3 regions of the Enterobacter sp. SCRI0065 genome follow, and region 3 is predicted to be linked to each of the others. Evidence: predicted binding sites of a transcription regulator. Region 3 holds the regulator's gene; each other region holds the start of a gene.
What was found. Region 3 encodes Fur, which represses iron uptake genes when iron is present. Its sites were predicted from a motif close to ATAATAATGAGAACNACTATCAA; they were not measured.
Positions count from the first base shown of each region.

Region 1 (6,010 bases), on a different contig from region 3:
GAGCGTGGTATTACTATCACCTCCGCAGCGACTACTGCATTTTGGTCAGGTATGGCTAAGCAGTATGAACCGCATCGCGTAAACATCATCGACACCCCGGGCCACGTTGACTTCACTATCGAAGTTGAACGTTCCATGCGTGTTCTTGATGGTGCTGTAATGGTTTACTGCGCAGTTGGTGGTGTTCAGCCACAGTCTGAAACCGTATGGCGTCAGGCTAACAAATATAAAGTTCCACGCATTGCGTTCGTTAACAAAATGGACCGCATGGGTGCTAACTTCCTGAAAGTTGTAGGCCAGATTAAATCCCGTCTGGGCGCGACAGCTGTTCCGCTTCAGTTGGCGATTGGCGCTGAAGAAGGTTTCACCGGTGTTGTTGACCTGGTGAAAATGAAAGCCATCAACTGGAACGATGCCGATCAGGGCGTGACCTTCGAATACGAAGACATCCCTGCTGACATGGTTGAGCTGGCCAATGAATGGCACCAGAACCTGGTTGAATCCGCAGCTGAAGCTTCTGACGAGCTGATGGATAAATATTTGGGCGGCGAAGAGCTGACCGAAGAAGAAATCAAAACTGCGCTGCGTGCACGAGTGCTGGCTAACGAGATCATTCTCGTAACTTGCGGTTCTGCATTCAAAAACAAGGGCGTACAGGCAATGCTGGATGCGGTAATTGATTACCTGCCAGCACCAACTGACGTACCGGCAATCAACGGTATGCTGGACGACGGTAAAGATACCCCAGCTGAACGTCATGCTACCGATGATGAACCGTTTGCTGCGCTGGCGTTCAAAATCGCTACCGACCCATTCGTGGGTAACCTGACGTTCTTCCGCGTTTATTCTGGCGTGGTTAACTCTGGTGATACCGTATATAACCCAGTTAAATCGGCTCGTGAGCGTTTTGGTCGTATCGTTCAGATGCATGCTAACAAGCGTGAAGAGATCAAAGAAGTTCGCGCGGGCGACATTGCTGCTGCAATCGGCCTGAAAGACGTGACTACTGGTGACACCATCTGTGATCCGGACAACGTGATCATTCTGGAGCGTATGGAATTCCCTGAACCGGTAATTTCTATCGCTGTAGAACCGAAAACCAAAGCTGACCAGGAAAAAATGGGTCTGGCTCTGGGTCGTTTGGCTAAAGAAGATCCATCATTCCGCGTATGGACTGATGAAGAATCTAACCAGACCATCATCGCTGGTATGGGTGAACTGCACCTCGACATCATCGTTGACCGTATGAAGCGTGAATTCAACGTTGAAGCTAACGTGGGTAAACCTCAGGTTGCTTACCGCGAAGCGATTCGTGCGAAAGTTACTGATATCGAAGGTAAACACGCTAAGCAGTCTGGTGGTCGTGGTCAGTTTGGTCATGTTGTTATCGACATGTACCCACTGGAGCCGGGCTCAAATCCGAAAGGTTATGAGTTCATCAACGACATCAAAGGTGGTGTAATTCCTGGTGAATACATCCCTGCTGTTGATAAAGGCATCCAGGAGCAGCTGAAGTCTGGTCCTCTGGCGGGTTACCCAGTAGTAGATCTCGGTGTGCGTCTGCACTTCGGTTCTTACCACGACGTTGACTCCTCTGAACTGGCGTTTAAACTGGCCGCTTCTATTGCCTTCAAAGATGGCTTTAAGAAAGCAAAACCAGTTCTGCTTGAACCTATCATGAAGGTTGAAGTTGAAACTCCAGAAGAGAACACTGGTGACGTTATCGGTGACCTTAGCCGTCGTCGTGGTCAGCTGAAAGGTCAGGAATCTAACGCTACTGGTGTTCAGATTCATGCTGAAGTTCCGTTGTCTGAAATGTTCGGTTACGCAACTCAGTTGCGTTCACTGACCAAAGGTCGTGCATCTTACTCCATGGAATTCCTGAAGTATGATGATGCGCCGAACAACGTTGCTCAGGCCGTAATTGAAGCCCGTGGCAAATAAGCCGTAGGGTTAAAACAAAATCCCGTGCCCCCTCGGTGAGGGGGTACTATAGTAAGGAATATAGCCGTGTCTAAAGAAAAATTTGAACGTACAAAACCGCACGTCAACGTCGGTACTATCGGCCACGTTGACCATGGTAAAACTACCCTGACTGCTGCAATCACTACCGTTCTGGCTAAAACCTACGGTGGTTCTGCTCGTGCATTCGATCAGATCGATAACGCACCAGAAGAAAAAGCTCGTGGTATCACCATCAACACTTCTCACGTTGAGTATGACACCCCGTCTCGCCACTACGCACACGTAGACTGCCCAGGCCACGCCGACTATGTTAAAAACATGATCACCGGTGCTGCGCAGATGGACGGCGCGATCCTGGTTGTTGCTGCGACTGACGGCCCTATGCCTCAGACTCGTGAGCACATCCTGCTGGGTCGTCAGGTAGGCGTTCCTTACATCATCGTGTTCCTGAACAAGTGCGACATGGTTGATGACGAAGAGCTGCTGGAACTGGTAGAAATGGAAGTTCGTGAACTTCTGTCTCAGTACGATTTCCCAGGCGATGATACTCCAATCATCCGTGGTTCTGCTCTGAAAGCGCTGGAAGGCGAAGCAGAGTGGGAAGCTAAAATCGTTGAGCTGGCTGGCTACCTGGATTCTTACATCCCAGAACCAGAACGTGCTATCGACAAGCCATTCCTGCTGCCAATCGAAGACGTATTCTCTATCTCCGGCCGTGGTACTGTTGTTACCGGTCGTGTAGAGCGCGGTATCGTTAAAGTTGGCGAAGAAGTTGAAATCGTTGGTATTAAAGAGACTGCTAAGTCTACCTGTACTGGCGTTGAAATGTTCCGCAAACTGCTGGACGAAGGTCGTGCAGGCGAGAACTGTGGTGTTCTGCTGCGTGGTATCAAACGCGAAGAAATCCAGCGTGGCCAGGTTCTGGCTAAGCCAGGCTCTATCAAGCCACACACCAAGTTCGAATCTGAAGTGTACATCCTGTCCAAAGATGAAGGCGGCCGTCATACTCCGTTCTTCAAAGGTTACCGTCCACAGTTCTACTTCCGTACAACTGACGTGACCGGTACCATCGAACTGCCAGAAGGCGTTGAGATGGTTATGCCTGGCGACAACATTCAGATGGTTGTTACCCTGATCCACCCAATCGCGATGGATGACGGTCTGCGTTTCGCAATCCGTGAAGGCGGCCGTACTGTTGGCGCTGGCGTTGTTGCTAAAGTTATCAGCTAATCGCTGCTAACCTTTAACGCAATGCGTATTAAAAGGGCATCATTTGATGCCCTTTTTGCTATTTAAAGTTTATTGTTTGTCACACTCTTTCGCATTTTTTGACCTTCCATAACGCGTTTTCTAGCGTATCTGCTATTGTAATCATAATTATTCTCACTTACACTTTGTGCATAAATTGAACGGGAGTTTCTATGTACGTTTGTTTGTGTAATGGCGTGAGTGATAAAAAAATACGTCAGGCCGTTCGACAATTTCATCCTCAATCTTTCCAGCAGCTTCGCAAGTTTGTTCCGGTAGGAAATCAATGCGGTAAGTGCGTACGTGCGGCACGTGAAATTATGCAGGACGAATTGATGCAGATCCCGGAATACAAAGAGATCGCTTAAGACACTATCTTTTTTTTGACATCCCTGTAGCCCCATCTACGCTTCAATAAGTGGAAGCGGAGGGACTATATAATGAAAGGTGATGTTAAAATCATAAGTTATCTCAATAAATTATTGGGAAATGAGCTTGTCGCGATCAACCAGTATTTTCTCCATGCAAGAATGTTCAAAAACTGGGGCCTGACGCGCCTCAATGATGTCGAATACCATGAATCCATCGATGAAATGAAACACGCCGATAAATATATTGAGCGTATCCTCTTTCTTGAAGGCATTCCTAACCTGCAAGATCTCGGCAAACTTGGCATCGGTGAAGACGTTGAAGAGATGCTACGTTCGGATCTGACACTTGAACTCGATGGTGCTAAAGATCTTCGGGAAGCGATTGCTTATGCAGATAGCGTCCATGACTACGTCAGCCGGGATATGATGATTAAGATCCTGGCAGATGAAGAAGGCCATATTGATTGGCTTGAAACCGAACTGGACCTCATCGGAAAAATTGGTTTGCAAAACTATCTTCAGTCGCAAATCAAAGTGGAAGATTGATAAGAGTTTGCCAGCCTGTCAATAAACCTGCTGCCGCCATAAATGGACCAAACGGTAGTGGGTTTTTTTGTGCCTGTTTATCAGGATGCAGCAGCATTCGGATGAGCACATATATGATGGCCATCAGAGCCGCTGACAGAACCATCGATGGCAATATGCACCAGCCGTGCCACGCTCCAAGAGCTGCAAGATACTTCACATCCCCGTAGCCAAGCCCTTCACTTTTGCAAATCAATCGATACCCCCAATAAATGCAGGCAAAACTAGCATATCCCGCCATGGCACCGACAACCGCACTGGCCAAAAACCCGGAATGAAAGATGAGATGGTAGAGAAGCCCTACCCATAAGAGCGGACAAAGATATTTATCCGGTAAGAGCCCGGAACGAATATCTTCGCGAACCAGAAGACAGGTTAATCCGGCATAGGCAATCAAAAAGGGAAGAGTGGTTAGCATGCGTCAGCCTCATCAGTTATCACTGCGGCATCCTCTTCCTCTGGGCCTGTTCATAACAAACAGTGAAAGGCAGTTCTGCGAAGCGCCTTCAAACAAATCGACTGAGGCATACAACGTTACGTGAGAATGTCGAACCACTTCGCAAACAAGCACACCAGCGCTTGTTTTATAAACGGCACTTGCGTTGTGGTCAGATTTACGTATAATGCGCGGGCTTGTCGTAATTGACAGCTGGTTCAATCTGAACCTGGGTAACAGCATTTTAGTTACCTAACAATGCTCCCAATTGGGGGGCTACGTAAGAACGGTTACACTCTCCCATCAATCGTAATGGGTATGAGTAGTAATCATTTTCGCTTATAAAATAATTGGAGCTCTGGTCTCATGCAGAACCAAAGAATCCGTATCCGCCTTAAAGCGTTTGATCATCGTCTAATCGATCAATCAACCGCGGAAATCGTCGAGACTGCTAAGCGCACTGGTGCGCAAGTCCGTGGTCCGATCCCGCTGCCGACCCGCAAAGAGCGCTTTACCGTTCTGATCTCTCCGCACGTCAACAAAGATGCGCGTGATCAGTACGAAATTCGCACTCACAAGCGTCTGGTTGACATCGTTGAGCCAACTGAGAAAACCGTTGATGCTCTGATGCGTCTGGATCTGGCTGCCGGTGTAGACGTGCAGATCAGCCTGGGTTAATCAGGTCATCGAGCGATTGAGAGGTTGAAACAATGATTGGTTTAGTCGGTAAAAAAGTGGGAATGACCCGCATCTTCACTGAAGATGGCGTATCTATCCCAGTAACCGTTATCGAAGTTGAAGCAAACCGCGTTACTCAGGTTAAAGACCTGGCTAACGATGGCTACCGTGCAGTTCAGGTTACCACTGGCTCTAAAAAAGCAAGTCGTGTAACTAAGCCGGAAGCTGGTCACTTCGCTAAAGCTGGCGTTGAAGCTGGCCGTGGTCTGTGGGAATTCCGTCTTGCTGAAGGCGAAGAGTTCACCGTAGGTCAGGACATTAGCGTTGAGCTGTTTGCTGAAGTCAAAAAAGTTGACGTAACCGGTACCTCTAAAGGTAAAGGTTTTGCTGGTACCGTTAAGCGCTGGAACTTCCGTACTCAGGATGCTACGCACGGTAACTCCTTGTCTCACCGCGTTCCGGGTTCTATCGGTCAGAACCAGACTCCGGGCAAAGTGTTCAAAGGCAAGAAGATGGCAGGTCAGATGGGCAACGAACGCGTCACTGTCCAGAGCCTGGACGTAGTACGTGTTGACGCTGAGCGCAACCTGCTGCTGGTTAAGGGTGCTGTTCCGGGTGCAACCGGTAGCAACCTGATCGTTAAACCAGCTGTGAAGGCGTGAGGAGATAGCAATGGAATTAGTATTGAAAGACGCGCAGAGCGCGCTGACTGTTTCCGAAACTACCT
Region 1 covers NZ_JCBAJB010000006.1:222,803-228,812, forward strand. The annotation lists gene fusA (elongation factor G) at 1-1,944, shown strand, start outside; gene tuf (elongation factor Tu) at 2,011-3,195, shown strand; gene bfd (bacterioferritin-associated ferredoxin) at 3,387-3,581, shown strand; gene bfr (bacterioferritin) at 3,654-4,130, shown strand; gene AC6EMZ_RS16995 (prepilin peptidase) at 4,114-4,587, opposite strand; gene rpsJ (30S ribosomal protein S10) at 4,972-5,283, shown strand; gene rplC (50S ribosomal protein L3) at 5,316-5,945, shown strand; gene rplD (50S ribosomal protein L4) at 5,956-6,010, shown strand, end outside.
Region 1: the regulator Fur is predicted to act here: its motif matches at 3,330-3,352, upstream of bfd (bacterioferritin-associated ferredoxin).

Region 2 (6,010 bases), 110 kb from region 3:
GTGTTGTGTGCCTGCGCCGCGACCAGCGCGCTAAGCGTAGTGGCGGGCAACATCATGCCGGTGTCATTAATGCGCTCAAGCTGATGATATTCCGACTCAGAAACGGTTTCTGCGTCGCCGCACTTCAGATCAGGGTTGTCAGCAAACTGGGCCAGCAGCGCGTGCAGGCGCGCCACGTGACGGGTCAGCGTCGGCTCGTCGTAACGGTGTTTGTTGGCGAGGATTTCAATACTCAGCCCGCCCTGCTCGTCCGGGAACAGCGCCAGCTCCAGATCGTTGACCGGGCCGGTCGCCAGCGTGTGGGTGATAGCGTCTACGCCATTAATATCCAGTTGATAATCAAACACTTTGACGTTCAGAACCGGGCCAAACAGCGCTTCGTCACCCGCCGCGCGGCCGCTGTCGCGGACAATTTGCTCGGCGTCGTAACGCTGATGGCGACGCATCTTTTTCAACTGATTTGCCAGGCGCTGCGCCAGATCCGGCAGCGTGTCGTGCGCGGCAATGTTCACCGACAGGGGAAGAACGTTCAGCACCGGGCCAGTGGCGGTGAGCGCCGCCGATCCCATCCGCCGCATAAAGATAAACCCGGCGGCGTAGTCCAGCCGTCCGGTTAAGCGCCCTAACCACAGCGCCACCAGTGCGAGGGCCAGATCGGTGCGTTGCACCTGGTGTGCAGCCGACACCAGGCGGCTAAACGCTCGCTTATCGGCAACCAGCTTCAGGCGCAAAATATCGGTGGTTGCCGCACGGCCCGGCAGCGGCGTGGGGGAAAGCGACACGGGTGGCGGAAGCTGCTTGCGCTGCTCGGCCCAGAACGCGCCGTCGCGTTGATACGCCTCGCTGTCGCGGTAGCGCTGATATTCCTCCACCACCTCGGCGAACGGCGTAAACGGTGATGCCGGAATCGGTTCACCTTTGCTGAGCGCGGTATAAATGGCGGCGATCTGGCGGGTAATGGCCGGGAAGCTGAAGCCATCTACCACTAAATGATGATAACGCTGATACCAGTACCAGCGGTTTTCCTCGACCTGAATCAGCAGGTGGAACGCCAGCGGCTGACCGCTGTCTACGCGCAGATCCTGACTGAGATCGGCCTCCATCAGCGCCACGGCGGCGGCGTGCGATTCAGCGCGAACCATTGCCGGTTCCGGCAGCGTGATGGATTCATCGACCCACTGCCACACCTCGCCGTTATCTTCGCTAAAGCGGGTGCGCAGGGTATCGGCCTGCATCATCCCCGCGGCGATGGCTTTTGCCAGCAGCGGTGCGTTGATATCGCCTTTCAGCTCGGTGTAGTGCGCCACGCTCCAGGCATTCGGCAGCGTCGAAAGCTGTTCCGCCATCCAGATACCCGGCTGGGCAGCGACGAGAGGAAGATGCGCGCTCATGCCTTATCCCCCGCAAAATGAGTAGGCTCAAGCGTTCGCCAGTTTTCGGTCAGCCACTGCTGACAGGCTTCCTGTGACTGGGCTTCGCACACCACGCGCCAGCCCGCAGGCAAGGCGCACTGCTGCGGCCACAGGCTGTATTGCGCCTGGTCATTAGACAAAATCGCGAACTGTCCCTGCGGATTATCGAAAGGATTACTGAATTCCATACCAGACTCCGTTATTAAATAAGCGGCTGCCAAAGGGTCATCAGCCCCTGGGTCAGCCCGCCGCGCCAGCAAAGCGCATCATGTCCGCCGTCAACCTGACGCCAGATAACCGGTTGCTGTGTGTGTTGTAGTTCGGCGTAAATCGCCTGATTCGCACGGAAAATCAGCGGCTCGTTGCGGCCCGCCTCAAGGACAATGCGCAGCCCGCGCGCGGTTTTTTCACCCGCTTTGAGCTGTTCGATGAGTAGTCCGTCATGATGTGCGCCACGATGCGGCCACCAGTAGGAGCCGGACTGGCTGAGCACGCAGCCAAAGCGCTGCGGCCAGTTGAGGCCGGCATACAAGGACGACAGGCCGCCAAAACTTTGCCCGGCCACCACCGTACGGTCGGGGCGATCGCTAAATGGCGTAGTGGATGTCACAAGAGGGAGAAGTTCGTCCTGCACCGCCAGCCAGAAATCGGGATTGCAGGGCAGCTCGCGACTGCGGTGGGCAGTGTCGATTACATCGATCAGGATATACACCGCAGGCGGTAATTGACCTTCCTGAGTCAGCGCCGTGAGCGCAGGCCAGACGGGCATGCTTTCGGCCCAGAACTGGCCGTCAAGCAGGACGGCCAGCGGGCGGTCCTGGCTTTCATCGCCAGTGGTAAAAATCCAGACGCGACGACGATTACCCAGCCGCGCGCTCTGCCATTCAATGCAGACGGGCGGTTGATAAGGCGTATCAGGGTGATTCCAGCCAGGCTGGACCGGCGCATTCGGCATTTCGAGCGCCGACACCGGATGCCCGCGCCCACCGCGCCAGCTTTGTGGATTCAGCGGATCGGCAATCGCCTTCGGCAACAGTTTGCGCCAGCCTTCGCGCAGCGCCATGCGGTCGGGCGAGTCGGCGTTAAACACCGCGTCACCAAAGTCGTTGTCATTTTCTGTAGGGATAAAACAGTAGCTGCCGCGCCACTCGGGCGTAAAAGTGCCCTGCCACTGCCAGACGTCGGTGCCGGGTAGCCGCTCAAGCGACTGCGGACGGGCGTTTTGATGATGATCGGTCACGCCAGTGATGTAGATCCAGACCCGCTTAATGAGGGACGACCGCTCCGTACCTGCCGGATCGCGCCACCAGAACGTGACGCGGTAGTCCTCTCCTTCTTTTACCCTTTCCGGCCCCTGTTTCGAGTGCCACCAGGCATCGCTTCCCGCTGTTTGCACCGTCACTCTCTTAACCTCATGTTTCTCGCGTCATTTTTTGTTACAGGACAAATTTTATTGATAATATTATTGATAACTATTTGCATTTGCAATAGCGTAGTGCCCGCGCTGTGGGAAGCGCGCTCACATAATAACCATGCCGCCTCCTCTCCCCTTCGGGAATGGAGTCAAGGGGATGCGGCGCGAAAAGCAGGACGTACAATGAATAAGAAGATTCACTCTCTGGCCTTGCTGGTCAACTTAGGGATTTACGGCGTCGCGCTGCCAGCACTGGCAGACGACACAGCGACCACCAGCGCGCAGCATGAAGACACGATGGTGATCACCGCCGCCGAGCAGAACCTGCAGGCGCCGGGCGTATCAAAAATCACCGCTGACGAAATCCGTAAAAATCCTCCCGCTCGCGACGTGGCCGAAATCATCCGTACCATGCCGGGCGTTAACCTTACCGGTAACTCCACCAGCGGCCAGCGCGGTAACAACCGCCAGATCGACATCCGTGGCATGGGACCGGAAAATACCCTGATCCTGATCGACGGTAAGCCGGTCACCAGCCGCAACTCTATCCGTCTGGGCTGGCGCGGCGAGCGTGATACTCGCGGCGACACCGGCTGGGTACCGCCAGAGATGATCGAAAGCATTGAAGTCATCCGTGGTCCGGCGGCGGCACGCTACGGTAACGGCGCGGCGGGCGGCGTGGTGAACATCATCACCAAAAAATTCGACGACCAGTGGCACGGCTCGTGGAACACCTACCTGAATGCGCCAGAGCATAAAGACGAAGGCTCCACCAAACGCACCAACTTCAACCTGAGCGGCCCGCTGGGCGGCGATTTCAGCTTCCGCCTGTATGGCAATCTGGATAAAACCCAGGCCGACGCGTGGGATATCAACCAGGGCCACCAGTCCGACCGTACCGGCGCGTATGCCGACACGCTGCCTGCGGGCCGCGAAGGTGTCGAAAACAAAGACGTCAACGGCGTGGTTCGTTGGGAATTTGCCCCGATGCAGTCCTTGCAGTTTGAAGCGGGCTACAGCCGCCAGAACAACCTCTACGCGGGCGACACGCAGAACACCAACAACGACAACAGCTCAAACGGGCTGGTGAAGAAAAACTACGGTAAAGAAACTAACCGTATTTATCGCCAGAACTTTGCCGTAACCTGGAACGGGGGCTGGGATAACGGCGTCACCACCAGCAACTGGGCGCAGTACGAGCACACGCGTAACTCACGCCTGGGCGAAGGACTGGCGGGCGGCCTCGAAGGCCTGTTCAACAGCAACAAATTCACCGACACCGATCTGGCTGACGTGATGCTGCACAGTGAGATCAATCTGCCGATCGATTTCCTGGTCAACCAGAACCTGACGCTGGGTACCGAGTGGAACCAGCAGCGCATGAAGGATTCCACCTCTAACTCGCAGGCTCAGCAAGGCGGAACCATCCCGGGCATGAGCGACGATCGCAGCCCGTATTCCTCGGCGGAGATCTTCTCCCTGTTTGCCGAAAACAATATGGAGCTGACCGACAGCACCATGCTGACCCCAGCGCTGCGCTTCGATCATCACTCCATTGTGGGCAACAACTGGAGCCCATCCCTGAACCTGTCACAGGGTCTGGGCGATGAGTTCACCCTGAAGATGGGTATCGCGCGGGCGTATAAAGCGCCGAGTCTGTATCAGACCAACCCGAACTACCTGCTGTACAGTAAAGGCCAGGGCTGCTACGCCAGTTCCGACGGCGTGGGCTGTTACATGATGGGTAACGACGACCTGAAGGCCGAGACCAGCATCAACAAAGAGATTGGTCTGGAGTGGAAACGCGAGGGCTGGATGGCGGGCGTGACCTGGTTCCGCAACGACTATCGCGACAAGATTGAAGCGGGCTACGCGCCGATTGGTCAGACATCCACCAGCAAAGTCAGTACCGATATTTACCAGTGGGAAAACGTACCGAAGGCCGTCGTAGAAGGCCTGGAAGGTTCACTGAATGTGCCGGTCACGGAGACCGTCAACTGGACCAACAACATTACCTACATGCTGCAAAGCAAGAACAAAGAGACCGGCGACCGTTTGTCGATTATCCCGGAGTACACGCTGAACTCAACGCTGAGCTGGCAGGTACAACAGGACGTATCGGTGCAATCGACCTTCACCTGGTACGGCAAGCAGCAGCCGAAGAAATACAACTACAAAGGCCAACCTGTGACAGGCTCTGAGAAGGACGAAGTTAGTCCGTACAGCATTGTCGGCCTGAGCGCGACCTGGGACGTGACCAAAAACCTTAGCCTGACCAGCGGCGTGGATAACGTCTTCGACAAACGTCAATGGCGTGCGGGTAATGCCCAGACCACCGGGAATGCCACCACTGGCGCATATATGTACGGTGCAGGGGCATACACGTATAATGAACCGGGTCGAACCTGGTACATGAGCGTTAACACCCGATTCTGATTCAGGTAATGACTTCCCCTCTCCTCTTTTAGGGGAGAGGGGGAATATGCGACTCCATCGCCGCCGTTAATTTTCCTCGTCAACATCCCCTTTAATTCCTCACCTTCATCTGAAAGTCTACATTCCACCTTCTGAATAAAAGTATACATTTATTTATTTCACCGCATTCGTGATGTCTACATTAAACTTTTTGGTTATTCATCACAAACACCTAACAAACGATGACATTATTTTTCGCGATATTCAAAATGATTATTTAAAATGAAAAATAAGAAATTTTTACAATAACAAACATCTTGTTTCTCCTTTAGCGACAGAGGTATTCTCTGCCTCGCCTACTGACCAAGCAGGCAAACACCTCAAAAAAGCCATGAACTATTACAGGCGTTTTTAATTATCGAGAATGAATAATTCACTTTCTCTGGTAATTAAAAATGACGTAATGCGCGTTGTTACCGTTTGGCATTACCCCAAGGATTTCCATTGTGAATTCCTGGTCCGCTATATTTAATCAAATGCGAGTTTACAATGAAGAAGTCCGTTATTGCCGTTATGCTGTCTGTCGTTATTACGCCTGCCGCTTATGCTGGCTTATATTCCTATGATGTCAATCAATCGGGCGTGGCAACGTCGTTCGTAGACAGGTCAGGGCAAAGCGTGTTTGACGTAAATCCGACTCAGGGCAAGCTGACTTTTTTTGGTTCCGATGATCACGTAATCAACTTTGATCAGATTCAGGGAAATCTGG
Region 2 covers NZ_JCBAJB010000001.1:324,657-330,666, reverse strand. The annotation lists gene entF (enterobactin non-ribosomal peptide synthetase EntF) at 1-1,391, opposite strand, end outside; gene AC6EMZ_RS01565 (MbtH family protein) at 1,388-1,600, opposite strand; gene fes (enterochelin esterase) at 1,615-2,814, opposite strand; gene AC6EMZ_RS01555 (TonB-dependent siderophore receptor) at 3,010-5,262, shown strand; gene AC6EMZ_RS01550 (YadA-like family protein) at 5,791-6,010, shown strand, end outside.
Region 2: the regulator Fur is predicted to act here: its motif matches at 2,872-2,894, upstream of fes (enterochelin esterase).

Region 3 (6,010 bases):
CCAGTAAGGGGTCGCCGGAACCTGTTTTGGTTTGGTTTGGTTACCGTTTTGAATCAGCGTCTGCTCATCCACCGCAAAGTACACGCGTGTACGGCCATGGAGCGACTCGGTCGCCTCAGCAAACGCTTTGTTATCCAGTGAATAAAGTGTAGTCAGCACCAGCAGAAAACGGTTAACCGCTTTCTTTTGATCTGCATATTCGTCGGAGAGCAGCAGTTCACGCACGGCACGGACTTTATCCTTCACCGGCGCGACGGTTTTTGCTTCAGCCACAACGTTTGGCTGACGAGCCTCTTTAGAAACCGGAGTTGCAGGCTGTGAGGCGGCGGAAAATTTCAGCATGCGTCGTAAAATGTCGGACGCACTCTCGCCAATATGTCGCGTGTGGCTGGCAATATACGCATAGAGCTCATCATCAACTTCGATTGTTTTCATCTTAATCCAGTGCAATATCTTATCTGAATACAAGTCGTTGGGATTATAGGGTCAAATCCCAACCGCGGATAGGGTCAAGCCAGGGTGGCGGCAAAAGTCAGATTAAACTGGATCCTTGCAGCCGGGCGGCAGAATGGTCAACATAATACCCTAACCTGACAGACGTAAAAAAAGAACTTTGCCATGAAATTGAATACCCGAGCGCAATCTGCACAATCGACGAACAATAATTCTCCCATCGTGCTGGTTCACGGCCTTTTTGGCAGCCTTGATAATCTTGGCGTGCTGGCGCGCGATCTGGTGAGCGATCGCGATATTCTGCAGGTGGACATGCGAAATCATGGCCTTTCTGAACGAAGCCCTGAGATGACCTATGCGGCAATGGCACAGGATCTGCTGGACACGCTTGATGCAAACCAGATAGAGAAGGCCACGTTTATTGGGCACTCAATGGGTGGTAAAGCGGTGATGGCGCTAACCGCGCTTGCGCCAGAACGTATTGACCAGCTGGTGGTGATTGATGTCGCCCCGGTGGATTATGACGTTCGTCGCCACGATGAGATCTTTGCGGCTATTAATGCAGTCACCGAAGCTGGCGCATCCACACGCCAACAGGCTGCTGCTATTATGCGTGAGCAACTCGATGAAGAAGGCGTGGTACAGTTCTTGTTGAAGTCTTTCATCGATGGGGCATGGCGTTTTAACGTGCCGGTGCTGTGGGACCAATATAGCCATATTGTCGGCTGGCAGGCGATTCCTGCCTGGCAGCACCCTACCCTGTTTATCCGTGGTGGCAATTCACCCTACGTCACGGAGGCTTATCGGGATGCACTGGTCGCGCAATTCCCGCAGGCGCGTGCGCATGTGATTGCCGGGGCAGGTCATTGGGTTCACGCCGAAAAGCCGGAGGCTGTCCTGCGCGCCATCCGTCGATATCTATCTGAAACGGTGATTTGATTAAAAAGCCAGCGACCGATCGTCTGCAGGACGCCAGTCGTTGGCGTCCTGATACCAGTAATGTATGATGTCGCGCTCATCGCCCCGGCAATAGCAGGGCCGCTCGTTTTCCCCGAAGTCTCTGAATCATGGCCAAAGAACAAACGGACCGTACGACATTAGATCTGTTCGCGACTGAACGTCGACCGGGACGACCTAAAACCAATCCGCTTTCGCGCGATGAACAATTGCGCATCAATAAGCGCAACCAGCTTAAACGCGACAAAAGTCGTGGGCTTAAACGCGTCGAGCTTAAACTCAATGCGGATGCCGTCGACGCGCTGAGCGAACTGGCCGATGCTCGTGAAATCAGCCGCAGCGAGCTGATCGAAGAGATGCTCATGGCGCAACTCCAGGCATTACGCCATTCCCAGTAAGAGTCTGAAAAATCGACTTCACGTCACTTTCATGTAGCACAGAGTGCAGTCCAGCGTGATAGCTGTTTCCGTGGACTTCTCTGTTCTGCTATGATTGCCCTTATCCGTGGACAAATTGCGCCACCATACCATTAAGTTTCAAGAGGTTATTTTACTCATGGCAATCATCGGCATTTTTTTCGGCAGCGATACGGGTAACACCGAAAACATCGCAAAAAACATTCAGAAACAGCTTGGTAAAGACGTTGCCGACGTGCATGACATTGCTAAGAGCAGCAAAGAAGATCTCGAAGGTTATGATATTTTGCTGCTGGGCATCCCAACCTGGTACTACGGCGAAGCACAGTGTGACTGGGATGACTTTTTCCCTACGCTAGAAGAAGTAGACTTCAACGGTAAGCTCGTGGCGCTGTTTGGCTGTGGCGACCAGGAAGACTACGCAGAATATTTCTGTGACGCTTTGGGCACCATCCGCGACATTATCGAACCACGCGGTGCAGCCATCGTAGGCCACTGGCCGACAGCGGGTTACCACTTTGAAGCATCAAAAGGTCTTGCAGATGACGATCACTTTGTCGGTCTGGCGATTGATGAAGACCGCCAGCCAGAACTGACCGCTGAACGCGTGACGCAGTGGGTAAAACAGATTCGCGACGAGCTACATCTCGACGATATTCTGAATGCCTGATTGAAGATGCGGCGCTTCAGCTTAGTTGCGCCGCATTGATAGGTAATTCCAATTAAAATAATTGCTACAAATTTTTAACTTTTGCTTTCAGACCTGTACAATAAACCAGGTTAAAGTGGACTCACTCGGCTAACTTTGTTGGCGGTACCACGTTTTTATAAGCATACTTTGCTTGAGACTTGCAGTTTTCATTTAAGCATGGCAGTTCTATAATGAGACGCATTATCCCAAGTGCATTTTCTGTCACTTCTTCTTTAGAAGTGAATCGTTTAGCAACAGGACAGATTCCGCATGACTGACAACAATACCGCATTAAAGAAGGCTGGCCTGAAAGTTACGCTTCCTCGTTTAAAGATTCTGGAAGTTCTGCAAGGGCCGGACAATCATCACGTCAGTGCGGAAGACTTGTACAAGCGCCTGATTGACATGGGTGAAGAGATTGGCCTGGCGACCGTTTACCGCGTTTTGAATCAATTCGACGACGCAGGGATTGTCACCCGTCATAACTTCGAAGGCGGTAAATCCGTTTTTGAACTGACCCAGCAGCATCACCACGATCACCTTATCTGCCTCGACTGCGGCAAGGTGATTGAATTTAGCGATGACTCTATCGAAGCGCGTCAGCGTGAGATTGCCACCCGACATGGTATTCGCCTGACCAACCACAGCCTGTACCTGTACGGTCACTGTGCAGAAGGCGATTGTCGCGAAAATGAGCACGCGCATACCCCGAAATAAGGGTGCATTTATACAAAGCAAAGAGCCAACCGCAAGGTTGGCTTTTTTTTGCCTGCTATTAATCAGTTCGCGTTGTTATTGCGTATCTCTTGCCAGATTTTGTCGCAGCTTTTTGCCACTTCCTGATCGTTGCCGGTTTTGCGCGCCTGGATGCAAGCCTGATAATCCATCACCCTGACGTTTTCCTGAGTCGCAAACTGCTCATGCGCTTTCTCTTTTCTGAGTACATTCAGCACGCTCTGACAGGCCTCGATTTTCTCCGGCGATCCTTGTGCCGTATTAATACAAGCGCTATAGGCTTCTTTCAAACGGGAGTCTTCTTTTGGTGCCTGAGGCTGTGCGCAGGCAACCAGTCCCGATGCAAGCACCGCGACCATGACGATTTTTTTCAACATAACAGTCTCCATTCCGGCGAGACGGGGGGGGGCCATCCCGCCGGAGAATTCATCAGAAGATAGTGAAAGGTGCGATAACCATGAATTTCACGTCACGTTCATCCTGGAAGATATTGCCGTAACCGCCCGCGTAGCTCGGAATATCGGAATGGTTGTCGTACTGGGTGAAGTGCAGTTTGAACATCGTGCCTTTCGCACGGCCATCCTGGAGGGTGTAGATTGCGTCCAGGCTGTATGACGATTCTTTCAGACGGTAGTTCGGATCGTAGTAGGCATCCGGCGTTGCCATATCAGCAGGCTTGGCGTCCCACGCGTAAGCGTAAGATGCACCCACTGCCCAGCCCGGCAGATTCCAGTTTTTCAGGTCATACATCGCACCGAAGAAGAGTGCTTTTTCACCATCGGCGTTGAAGTCAGAACGGTTATCCCACCAGATATCCAGACGACCGTTTGAAGAGGCGTAGGTTGGCGTCATGCGCTGGAGGAAGTAGCCCTGCTGCCCTTCCGCTTTCACCCAGGTTCCTTCGAGACGTAAATCAACTTGTCCCACTTTATACCCGAAGGTCAACGCTTGCAGCCACGCGGTACCATCATAAAGATCGTTCACGCCGCCATCGCTGACTTTATCGCGAGTACCGTAGAACTGATAGGTGGTCGACAGCGGACCGCCGACGATATCGAATTTGTAGCTGGCTTTGGCAAAGTACTGGTCAACATAGCCTTCTGCCTGACCAAATGCCGCTTCCAGCACGAGATCATTTTTAAAGTCATATTTTGCACCGAGGGAATGCAGATAGTCGACTTTGGTTTTTTTATCGTTCTGGTAGAACTTGTCCATCTCAATGTGCCACGGAGCTTTGTACTCGTTGGTCCACATATAGGAGAAACTCAACGCCCCCGCATCACCGTAGTCAAAATTAGCCCCGGCTTCTGCACCCTGATAAGTACCAGGCATAAAGCTCCAGTGCGGCGCTAATAGCGTTTGACCGGTTGGCTGAATATAACCACCACGCGCCCATACCGGGCCATATTTGAATTTAGCGGCGGCCTTATAAAGGCTTATCCCACTCTTATCGCCGGACCAGTCTTCCTTGTAGGCTTTATTGCTGGACGAAAATGCAATTTCGTTCGGGTGCGCGCTGTCGCCATTTTCCGCCATTTCAATGGCCGTAAAGGCGGCAATATCCAGACCGAACATATCTGCGGCATAGCCAGACTGGAAATCCAGGTTGGCGTTCCATGTAGAATGGGAAAGGTTGGTTTTGTATTTATTTTCGGTTACGTCTTTACGGTCACGTTCACGCTGCCAGTAATAGATACCACCCGTGAGAGTTGAATCATCAATGAATCCTGCTGCTTTAGCCTCTGGTGCGGCAACAAAAGCCGACATTGCTGTGATACCGGCAATAGCCAGCGCCAGCGCACTACGTTTGCCACTGAACGTACGCATAGATTGTTCCTCTTTGACGAATTAAAAACGCCTGAACGGCGAAAAATATAAATGACCAATAGGTCAGGGGTAGTTAGAAATACCCTCGAATTAACTACCGTCTTTAGACTATTTTTCGCGACGCGAATTATCAATGCTTTTTAACAGGCAAAATGCAGGATTATGACGAAGTGCACATAATTGGTAGTGAATTGAAACATTTCTATGAGAGGGCCGAAACACGCTGAAAATTGGGTTAAATTCAATAACTAATGCTTATTGATAGCGATTACATTGAGTAAAAATTGAGTATTTCTATAAATGAAAATTAAATTAAAAAAATAAGTAGCAGCTCATTGACCAGTTATTATTTAGGCATCCAGATTAGCCTTTATATAGACTGCTGATCGCAAAGAAAAAAAACGCCGCGATAAGCGGCGTTTGTCTGTCATTGACCAAAACTACTCGCCAATTTTCGCCCAGGTGTCGCGCAGACCAACCGTACGGTTAAAGACCAGTTTGGTAGCGGTTGCATAACGGCTGTCGAGGCAGAAGTAACCTTCACGCTCAAACTGATAAGCTTTTCCTGTTTCAGCCGCTTTCAGAGACGGTTCACCAAAGCCTTGCTTGATGACCAGCGATTCCTGGTTAATCGTCGCCAGGAAGTCCTCTGCCGCGCCCGGATTGGGTACGCTGAACAGACGATCGTAAAGACGAATTTCAACGGGTAGCGCATGCGCAGCGCTCACCCAATGAATAACGCCTTTTACTTTACGACCATCGGCAGGATCCTTGCTCAGGGTTTCTGCGTCATAGGTACAGTAGATCGTGGTAATCGTGCCTTCTGCGTCTTTCTCTACGCGCTCTGCTTTGATCACGTAGGCATTACGCAGGCGAACTTCTTTGCCCATCACCAGACGTTTGTACTGCTTGTTCGCTTCTTCACGGAAGT
Region 3 covers NZ_JCBAJB010000001.1:430,883-436,892, reverse strand. The annotation lists gene seqA (replication initiation negative regulator SeqA) at 1-435, opposite strand, end outside; gene ybfF (esterase) at 619-1,392, shown strand; gene ybfE (LexA regulated protein) at 1,521-1,808, shown strand; gene fldA (flavodoxin FldA) at 1,966-2,496, shown strand; gene fur (ferric iron uptake transcriptional regulator) at 2,788-3,234, shown strand; gene chiQ (ChiQ/YbfN family lipoprotein) at 3,297-3,626, opposite strand; gene chiP (chitoporin ChiP) at 3,682-5,079, opposite strand; gene glnS (glutamine--tRNA ligase) at 5,520-6,010, opposite strand, start outside.